DNA from 2 places in the Methylibium petroleiphilum PM1 genome. Region 2 is predicted to be linked to the other one. Evidence: predicted binding sites of a transcription regulator. Region 2 holds the regulator's gene; the other holds the start of a gene.
The links. Region 2 encodes sigma-54, which starts transcription at its own class of promoters, with help from an activator protein. Its sites were predicted from a motif close to TGGCANGNAANCTGCTTT; they were not measured.
Positions count from the first base shown of each region.

Region 1: a site for sigma-54 is predicted at 2,470-2,487, ahead of MPE_RS15590 (ammonium transporter). Genes of this name have one in related genera too.

Region 1 is NC_008825.1:3,282,988-3,288,245, reverse strand. Features, by position in the region: gene MPE_RS15600 (hypothetical protein) at 30-392, shown strand; gene MPE_RS15595 (molybdopterin-containing oxidoreductase family protein) at 371-2,413, shown strand; gene MPE_RS15590 (ammonium transporter) at 2,521-3,846, shown strand; gene MPE_RS15585 (hypothetical protein) at 3,843-4,559, shown strand; gene MPE_RS15580 (aminopeptidase) at 4,590-5,258, shown strand, end outside.
Region 2 is NC_008825.1:154,117-159,374, reverse strand. Features, by position in the region: gene MPE_RS00745 (thiol:disulfide interchange protein DsbA/DsbL) at 1-607, shown strand, start outside; gene lptA (lipopolysaccharide transport periplasmic protein LptA) at 715-1,329, shown strand; gene lptB (LPS export ABC transporter ATP-binding protein) at 1,326-2,081, shown strand; gene MPE_RS00730 (RNA polymerase factor sigma-54) at 2,081-3,604, shown strand; partial or broken gene MPE_RS00725 (THUMP domain-containing class I SAM-dependent RNA methyltransferase) at 3,699-4,923, shown strand; gene MPE_RS00720 (DUF4399 domain-containing protein) at 4,941-5,258, opposite strand, start outside.

The sequences.
Region 1 (5,258 bases), 920 kb from region 2:
CCGAGATGCGGGCGGCAGGGAGGACCGCGATGAGAGGACGAAGCTTTGTCGGTGCCGCCGTGGCGTTCGGGGCGCTGGCCGCCGGCAGTGCGGCGCTGGCCCAGGTCGCCAATTACGGCTTCCTGCGCAACACGCCGATCAGCCGCTTCAACGAGCAGGACTTCAAGCTTTACCGCGCCGCCGTCACGCAGGCACTGGTCGCGCCCGAACTGGGCGTGCCGGTGACCTGGCGCAACGAACGCAGCGGCAGCGAGGGGAGTGTCACGGCGCGCGAGGGCGAGCGCGCCGGTTGCCGCGTGGTGGTGATGGAGAACCGGCACAAGGCACTCAGCGCCCGCAGCGAGCAGCAGCTCTGCAAGGTGGACGGCAAGTGGAAGGCGACGGCGGGCTGACCCGCAGCGTGCGCGGCGCCTGCCCGCACGACTGCCCCGACACCTGCGCGCTGCGCGTCACGGTGCGCGACGGCCGCGCGGTCAAGGTCCAGGGCGATGCCGACCACCCGACCACGCACGGCGCGCTGTGCACCAAGGTCTCGCGCTATCCCGAGCGCACCTACCACCCCGAGCGCGTGCTGCACCCGCTGCGGCGCGTCGGACCCAAGGGCGCCGGGCGCTTCGAGCAGGTCGGCTGGACCGAAGCGCTGGACGCCATCGCGACGCGCCTGCAGGCGATCGCCGCGCGCGACCCGCAGGCCATCGTGCCATACAGCTATGCCGGCACGATGGGTCTGGTGCAGGGCGAGAGCATGGCCGCGCGCTTCTTCCACCGCCTGGGGGCCTCGCTGCTCGACCGCACCATCTGCGCCAGCGCCGGCGGCGAAGCGCTGACGGCGAGCTACGGAGCCAAGGTTGGCATGCACGTGGAGCACTTCGCCGAGGCGAAGCTGATCCTGATCTGGGGCAGCAACAGCATTGCGTCGAACCTGCACTTCTGGACCTACGCCCAGGCTGCCAAGCGCGCCGGCGCGAAGCTGGTGTGCATCGATCCGCGCCGCTCCGAGACCGCCGACAAGTGCCACCAGCACCTTGCGCTGCTGCCGGGTACCGACGGTGCGCTGGTGCTCGGCCTGATGCGCGAGCTGATCGTCAACGACTGGCTCGACCACGACTACATCGACCGCCACACCGAGGGCTGGCCGGCGCTGCGCGAGAAGGCGCTTGCCTGGACGCCCGAGCGCACCGCCGCCGTCTGCGGCGTGGACGCCGAGCAGGTGCGTGGCCTGGCGCGCGACTACGGCAGCACGCGCCCGGCCGCGATCCGCCTCAACTACGGCATGCAGCGCGTGCATGGAGGCGGAAACGCGGTGCGCCTGGTCGCCACGCTGCCCTGCCTTGTCGGCGCCTGGCGGCATCGCGCCGGCGGGTTGCTGCTGTCGAGCAGCGGCTGGTACCCGATCGATCACGGCGCTCTGCAGCGGCCCGAGCTGCTGGGCGCGCGCCGCCCGCGCACGATCAACATGAGCACCATCGGCGACGACCTGCTGCACGAGAGCTCGGCCGGCTTCGGCCCGAAGATCGAGGCGCTGGTGGTCTACAACAGCAATCCCGTCGCGGTGGCGCCCGAATCACCCCAGGTCGTGCGGGGCTTCGCGCGCGAGGATCTGTTCACCGTGGTGCTGGAGCACTTCCTCACCGACACCGCAGACCACGCCGACTTCGTGCTGCCCGCGACCACGCAGCTCGAGCACCTGGACGTGCACCGCAGCTACGGCCACACCTCGGTGCTGATCAACGAAGCGGCGGTCGCGCCGCTGGGCGAGGCGCTGCCCAATACCGAGATCTTCCGGCGCCTTGCCGCGCGCATGGGCTATGACGAACCCTGCTTCGGCGACAGCGACGAGGCGATCGCCCGCCAGGCCTTCGGCCACCATGTCCACTTCGACGAGCTGCGGGCCCGCGGCTGGGTCCAGCTGCCACTGCCCGAGGCGCCGTTCGCCCACGGCGGCTTCCCCACGCCGAGCGGGCGCTGCCGCATCGACGCGCCCGGCTGGGGCGTGCCCGACCACGTGCCTAACCACGAGTCGGCGCAGAGCACGCCCGCGCTCGCCGCGGCCTATCCGCTGGCGATGATCTCGCCGCCGGCGCGCAACTTCCTCAACTCCAGCTTCGTCAACGTGAAGAGCCTGCGGGACATCGAGGGCGAGCCGGTGCTGGAGATCCACCCGGGCGACGCGGCGCCGCGCGGCATCCACGATGGTGCGCTGGTGCGTGTCTTCAACGAGCGTGGCCAGTATTGGTGCAAGGCCGTGCTCAGCGAGCGGGCGCGCCCCGGCGTGGTCAACGGCCTGGGCATCTGGTGGCGCAAGCTCGGTGTGCGCGGCAGCAACGTGAACGAAGTCACCCACCAGAAGCTCACCGACCTCGGTCGGGCCCCGAGCTTCTACGACTGCCTGGTCGAGGTGAGCGCGGACTGAGCAGTCCGTCACGCGGCCGATGCGTCGCATGGGAGTCCGCTCGCCGGCGAACGCGATGGCATGTGTCTTGCCACGTTGCCGCGTCACCAGAACGTTGGGAATCTGTCTTGAAACCTGCTGTCCGTCGGGCCGCGCGTCCTTTCGCGTGCGCCGTCCTGCTCGCGAGCCTCGCGGCCGCCTCCCACGCCGCCGACCCCACGACGATCGAACAGCTGAAGTCCGGGACCGACATGGTCTGGATGATGGCCGCCGGCGCCCTGGTGTTCTTCATGCAGGCCGGCTTCGCGCTGCTCGAGAGCGGCATGAGCCGCGCCAAGAACGCGATCAACGTCATCATGAAGAACTACTGCGACACGTGCTTCGGCGCGGTCGCCTACTGGGCCGTCGGCTTCGGCCTGATGTTCGGCGCCAATGCCAGCGGCTGGATCGGCACCGACCGCTTCCTGCCGCACGCGATGCCCGAGGCCGACTACGGGCTGCTGTTCTTTCAGATGATGTTCGCCGCCACGGCGGCCACCATCGTCAGCGGCGCGATCGCCGAGCGTGCGCGTTTCTGGGCCTACATCGTCAGCTCCGTGCTCATCACCGGGCTCATCTACCCGGTGTTCGGGTCCTGGGCCTGGGGCTCGCTGTTCTCCGGCCAGGGCTGGCTGCGCGAGATGGGCTTCATCGACTTCGCCGGATCGACCGTCGTGCACTCGGTGGGCGGCTGGTCGGCACTCGCTGCCATCCTGGTGATCGGGCCCCGGCTCGGACGCTTCGGACCCAACGGCGAGGCGCGCCCGATGCTCGGCCACAACCTCACCTCGGTCGCGCTCGGTGGGTTCATCCTGTGGCTGGGCTGGTTCGGCTTCAACGGCGGCAGCACCGCCGCGGCCACGGTGGGCATTGGCAAGATCGTGCTCAACACCCACCTGGCCGGCGCGGCGGGCGCGATCGGCGCGCTGGCGGTGCTGGCGCTCGGCCGCCAGCCGGTGCTGATGACCGCGGCCGTCAACGGCAGCATCGCCGGCCTGGTGGGCATCACCGCCGGCTGCCACGTGATGGAGCCGGCCTACGCGCTGCTCACCGGCTTCGTGGCCGGCGGGCTGAGCGTGCTGGCCGGCTGGCTGCTCGAGGCGGGTCGGATCGACGACGTGGTCGGGGCCGTCTCGGTGCACGCGGTCGGCGGCGTCTGGGGCACGCTGGCGGCCGGGCTGTTCAAGCACGACGCGATGTTCGACCTGCGGCAGCTCGGCGTGCAGGCGATCGGCTGCGGCGTCGCCTTCGCGTGGTCCTTCGGCACCGCGCTGCTGATGTACTGGCTGCTGGCCCGCGGCGTGGGTCTGCGTGCCAGCACGCTCGACGAGCAGCGCGGCCTCGATTTCACCGAACACTACGAGATCGGCTACCCCGAGTTCCAGCAGGACGCGGTGCACCGGGGCAAGCGATGAGCGGCGGTGCGTCGACGATGGCGAGCCGCGACAACGACCCGGTCACCGTGCGGCGTGCGCTGGCGCACGCGCTGGCCGAGTACCTGGAGGCGCCGCGCGTGCGCGACGCGGTGATGCTGTGGTGCCAGCAGTTCCAGGGGCGCGGCGCGCTGTTCCTCGGCCTGAGCCGCTACTGCCGGCAGATCGCCGACGGCTTCGGCCTGGCCGGCAAGGAAGCCGAACTGCACCTCAGGATCTTCCGCGCGCTGCAGAGCGACCCGCGGCGCCTGCCGGACGATCCACTGTCCTCGCAACCCTTCGAGTCCACCGAGCCGGGCAGCCTGCCACCGGGCTCCGTCGCGCCGGTGGCGCCGCGGCTGGGCGAGGGGGTGGCGGCCCTGCAGGCCTTCTTCGCGGCGATCGAGGCCCAGCTCTCTCGCGACCTGCCGGTCGGCCTGACGCCGGCGCGCGTGCGCCGCGCGCTGATCCGCCACGCTGCCAGCCTGCCGCGGCCCCAGCAGCACGCGGCCTCGCTGTGGTGGAGCGGGCAGGTGAGCACGCTCGATGGCGACTGGCCGGCCGGCGGCCATGGCACGCTGCTGATCAACGTGATGTACGTGGCACTCGCCGAACTGCTGGGGCCGGTGCGCGCAGACGCCTGCTTCACGCAGGCCGTCGACCGGCTCGAGGCCAGTGGGGTCCCTGCGCTGACCGGTATCCGCCGCTACCTGTAGCGCCCCGCATGGGGCCGTAGACTGCGCGCCATGCTGCTGCGTGCACGGTCCTGGTGGTTCACTCTTGTCGCGGTCGGTGCTGCGCTGGCGCTGCTGGGCGGTTGCGGCAGCGTCGCCTACCTCTCGCAATCGGTGCAGGGCCACCTCGGCGTGATGCGCGCCGCGAAGCCGGTCGACGACTGGCTGGCCGACGCCGGCACGCCGGCCGTGCTGCGCGAGCGCCTGCTGCTGAGCCAGCGCATCCGCGACTTCGCTGTCCAGGAGCTGGGCCTGCCCGACAACGCCAGCTACCGCCGCTATGCCGACCTCGGCCGGCCTGCCGTGGTGTGGAACGTGGTCGCGGCGCCCGAGCTGTCGCTGAGGTTGAAGACCTGGTGCTTCCCGGTGGTCGGCTGCGTCGGCTACCGCGGTTACTTCGACCGCGGCGCGGCCGACGCGCTGGCGGCCGAGTTGCTGTCCCAGGGCCAGGAGGTCAGCGTCTACGGTGTGCCTGCCTATTCCACGCTCGGCAAGCTGCCCGGTGACTTCTTTGCCGATCCGCTGCTCAATACCTTCATCGGCTACCCCGAAGGCGAGCTGGCACGGCTGATCTTCCACGAGCTGGCGCACCAGGTGGCCTATGCAAAGGACGACACCGAGTTCAACGAAAGCTTCGCGACCGCGGTCGAACGCCTCGGTGGCGAGCGCTGGCTCGCGCAA
Region 2 (5,258 bases):
CACCTGCGTCGGACTGCTGCCGGCCTTCGGCCACGCCCAGGGCGGTCCGGTCGAGGGCAAGGACTACGTGAAGCTGTCGCAGCGCCAGCCGACGCAGGACCCGAAGAAGCTCGAGGTCGTGGAGTTCTTCTGGTACGGCTGCCCGCACTGCCACGCCTTCGAGCCGATGCTCGAAACCTGGGTCAAGAAGCTGCCGCCGGACATCACCTTCCGGCGCCTGCCGGTCGCCTTCCGCGAGGTGCCGTTCGTGCTGCACCAGAAGCTGTACTTCGCGATCGAGGCCCTGGGGCTGGTCGACACCCTGCACCGCAAGGTCTTCACCGCGATGCACGTCGAACGCAATCCGCTGAACACGCCCGAGGCGATCGGCGACTTCGTGGCGAAGAATGGCGTCGACAAGGCCAAGTTCCTCGACGTGATGAACTCGTTCTCGGTGCAGACCAAGGCCCGCCAGGCCGCCGCGCTGTCGGCCGGCTACAAGATCGACGGCACGCCGGCGATCGGCATCAACGGGTCCTACTACACCTCGGGTTCGCTGGCCGGCAGCAACGACCGCGCGCTGGCGATCACCGACCACCTGATCGCGCAGATCCGCAAGGGCGGCTGACCCTCGTTTGGCGTCGACGCGACAGCGGCCGCCGGAGCGGCGGCCGGCCGTGGCAAGCGGTCGAACTCACCCTAGAATCGGCAGCAAGATTCATGCCGATTCCCTCCATGTCCGCTCCGACCCCCTATCCTGCATCGCGGTGCACCTTGCTGGCGCAGCCTGTTTGCCGGGCCGTCCTGGCGGTGCTGGGGCTGGCCCTGCTGCCGGCCTTCGCCGCCGAAAAGGCTGACCGCACCCAGCCGCTGGCCTTCACTGCCGACTCGGCCCGGGTCGACGAGGTCAAGCAATTGAACATCCTGTCGGGCAACGTCGAGATCACCAAGGGCAGCATCGTCATCCGCGCCGACCGCGTGGAGGTGCGCCAGAGTCCCGAGGGCTACCAGTCCGCGGTGGCGACCGGCTGGCCGAACAAGCGTGCCTACTTCCGCCAGAAGCGCGGCAGCAACGACGAGTACATCGAGGGCGAGGCCGAGCGCCTCGAGTACGACGGCCGCGGCGACACCGTGCGGCTCGTGAACCAGGCCGTGCTGCGGCGCTTCCGCGGCAGCACGCTGGCCGACGAAGTGGCCGGCAACACCATCTCCTACGACAACGTGACCGAGGTCTTCCAGGTGCTCGGCGGCCCGGCCTCCGCGGCCGCGCCAGGCCGGGTGCGCGGCGTGCTGACGCCGCGCGAGAACCCGGCTTCTGCGCCCAACTCCGGGGCGGGGACGCGGCCATGAACACGGCGATGGCGAGCCGCCTGGAGGCTCGCGGACTGCAGAAGAGCTACGGCGCCCGCAAGGTCGTCAAGGACGTGCACCTGGCCGTTGCGGCCGGCGAGGTGGTGGGCCTGCTGGGCCCGAACGGCGCCGGCAAGACCACCAGCTTCTACATGATCGTGGGCCTGGTGCGCGCCGACGCCGGCGAGATCCGCATCGACGGCGCGCCGATCGAGCGCCTGCCGATCCACCAGCGCTCGCGCCTCGGGCTGTCCTACCTGCCGCAGGAAGCCTCGATCTTCCGCAAGCTCACCGTCGAGGAGAACATCCGCGCGGTGCTGGAGCTGCAGTTCGACGAGCGCGGCAAGGCCTACACCAAGGCACGCATCGACGAGCTGCTCGACGGCCTGCTGCACGACCTGTCGATCGACAAGCTGCGCGACAGCCCGGCACCGGCACTGTCGGGCGGCGAGCGGCGGCGCGTCGAGATCGCCCGCGCGCTGGCCACGCAGCCGCGCTTCATCCTGCTCGACGAGCCGTTCGCCGGCGTCGATCCGATCGCGGTGATCGAGATCCAGCGAATCATCGGCTTCCTCAAGAGCCGCGGTATCGGCGTGCTGATCACCGACCACAACGTGCGCGAGACCCTGGGCATCTGCCACCGCGCCTACATCATCAGCGAAGGACGCGTGCTGGCCGAAGGCACCCCCGAGCAGATCGTCGAGAACGCCGACGTCCGCAAGGTCTACCTCGGCGAGCACTTCAGGATGTGATGAAGCCTTCCCTGCAGGTCCGTTTTTCGCAGCATCTGGCGCTCACGCCGCAGCTTCAGCAGTCGATCCGGCTGCTGCAGCTTTCCACGCTCGAGCTTCACCAGGAAGTCGAGCAGATGCTGGAGCAGAACCCCTTCCTCGAAGTGGAGGAAGATGCGCCGACCCCGTTCGACGCGCCGGTGGAGCGCGCCACGGCCACGGAGCGCCAGGCCGATGACGCCTGGGAGGGCTCGGGGTCCGAGGTGGCCGCCGACCCCGAGCCGGTCGCGGTGGATGCGGCCGAGTTCGGCACCACCGAGCGCGAGGACTGGGAGAACGGCACCGAGCGCGAGGACTTCGACGGCATCCGCGAGACGCCCGGCAAGGCCGGCAACAACGACAGCGACGAGTTCGACCCCATGGAGCGCAGCAGCGCCGGGGTGAGCCTGCAGGACCACCTGCGCGACCAGTTGCGCGGCATGCGCCTGAGCGACGAGGACCGCGGCGCGGTGATGGTGCTGATCGAATCGCTCGACGAGGACGGCTACCTGGCCGACCCCCTGGAAGAGATCGCCCAGCGCCTGGCCGGCGACGAGGACGACATCGCGGTCGAGGAGCTGCTCGACCGCCTGCGCTGCGCGCTGAAGTGGCTGCACAACCTGGAGCCGCTGGGCGTCGGTGCGCGCGACCTGTCGGAGTGCCTGACGCTGCAGCTGCGGGCCGGACCGCGCTGCGAGGCGCAGATGATCGCGATCCTGATCTGCAAGTACCACCTCGAGTTGCTGGCGCGGCGCGACGGCAAGAAGCTGATGGCGGCCACCGGCGCCGACGAGGAGCTGCTGAAGGCCGCGCAGGCGCTGATCGTGCGCTGCGAGCCCAAGCCCGGCCGGCCCTTCACCAAGGCCGAGGCCAACATCATCGTGCCCGATGTCATCGTGCAGAAGGCCGGCCGCGGCTGGCGCGTGGTGCTCAACCCCGACGTGATGCCCAAGCTGCGCATCAACGACCTCTACGCCCAGGCCATCAAGCAGCAGCGGGGCGCGCGCACCGAATCGGGCGCGGGCCTGAGCTCGCGGCTGCAGGAGGCGCGCTGGTTCATGAAGAACATCCTGCAGCGCTTCGACACCATCCAGCGCGTGTCGCAGGCCATCGTCGAGCGGCAGAAGGCCTTCTTCAGCCACGGCGCGATCGCGATGAAGCCACTGGTGCTGCGCGAGATCGCCGACGAGCTGGGTCTGCACGAGTCGACCATCTCGCGCGTGACCACCGCCAAGTACATGTCCACGCCCTACGGCACCTTCGAGCTGAAGTATTTCTTCGGCTCCTCGCTCAACACCGAGGCCGGTGGCAATGCGTCGAGCACCGCGGTGCGTGCGCTGATCAAGCAGCTGGTCAGTGCCGAGGATGCCAAGAAGCCGCTGTCGGACAGCCAGCTCAGCAGCATGCTGGAAGAGCAGGGCATCCAGGTGGCGCGCCGCACGGTGGCGAAGTACCGCGAGGCGCTGAAGATCGCGCCGGCCAACCTGCGGCGCACGATGATGTAACGACGAGGTCTCGGGCCCGAACCGGCAACAAGACCCGGCGCCCCGCCCGGTGTCGACCGAGGCGCGAGCGCAACCCTCGAACCCCTCTGCACGCATGAACGTCGCCCTTCCGCCCGACGCCCCGTCGTCCTCCTTGTTCCTCCCCTGCGCGGCCGGCGTCGAGGCGCTGCTCGCCGACGAGGTGGCCCGGCTGCTGCCGGGCGCGGCGGCGCAGACGCAGCGCGGCGGCGTGATGGTGCGCGGCGGCCCGCGCGAGGCGATGGCACTCAACCTGGGCAGCCGGCTCGCCCAGCGCGTGCTGTGGCAGGTGGCCGATGCGCCCTACCGCAGCGAGGACGACCTGTACGCGTTGGCCCGCAGCCCGCGCTGGCCCGACTGGATCACGCCGACGCAGACCCTGAAGGTGGACGTGACCGCGCAGCGCGCGCCGCTCAAGAGCCTGAACTTCGCCGCGCTGCGCATCAAGGACGGTGTCTGCGACGCGATGCGCGACGCGCTCGGCGCGCGCCCGAGCGTCGACACCCGCCGCCCCGACCTGCCGCTGCTGCTGCACCTAGCGCCCGAGCACGCCACGCTGTATGTCGACACCTCGGGCGAGGCGCTGTTCAAGCGCGGCTGGCGCGAGGACCAGGGCGAGGCGCCACTGAAGGAGACGCTGGCTGCCGCGATGCTGGCCGCCGCCGGCTGGCAGGGCCGCGAGGCCGACGGCCCGCTGCTCGACCCGGTGTGCGGCTCCGGCACGATCGCGATCGAGGCGGCGCAGATCGCCTGCGGCATTGCCCCCGGCTCGCTGCGGCGCTTCGCGTTCGAGCGCCTCGGGCCGTTCCGCGACGCCGGCACCCAGCGTGCCTGGCGCGAGCTGCGCGAGGCCGCGCGGGCGGCCGTGCATGCCAGCGCGGTGCCCATCTTCGCCGGCGACGTGGCCTTCCGCATGACCGATTTCGCGGCGCGCAACGCGGCACGCGCCGGCGTCGCTGCCGCGATCGAGCTGAAGACGGTCGACGCGCTGCAGCGCGCCGCCCCCGCCGAACGCGGCACGCTGATGCTCAACCCGCCCTATGGCGAGCGCATCGACCCCAAGGGCTCACGCGGCGACGGGGCCGGACGGCGCCTCGGCCCACGAGTTCTTCACCCGCCTCGCCACCCACTGGAAGCGCGCCTACCCGGGCTGGACCGCCTGGGTGCTCAGCCCCGACATGAAGCTGCCGCAGGCGATGCGCCTGAAGGAGAGCCGGCGCGTGCCGATGTGGAACGGCCCGATCGAGTGCCGGCTGTTCCGCTTCGATCTGGTGGCCGGTTCGATGCGCGAACCGGGCTGAGGGCGCGCCGGCTGCCCTCAGCGCGGCACTTCGATCTCGACCGGCGCCGACGTGGCCATCACCTGCTGGTCGGCGTTCTGCAGCAGTTCGACCCTGAACTTGTAGGTGCCCGGCGGCGGCGCGAGCCAGACCTCGGTCAGGCCCTTGACGAGGTCGATGCGCTCGGTGGGCGCACCGGCCCGCTCGGCGACCAGCCGGAAGTGGCCCACGCCCTTGTCCTGGATGTCCACGTGGCCCACGTTCAGGCCCGAGGCGTGCAGTCGCACCCGGAACGGCGTGCGCAGCGGCTCGCCGCTGCGCGGCTCGAGGATCGCGACGCCGGGCTGGATCAGCGT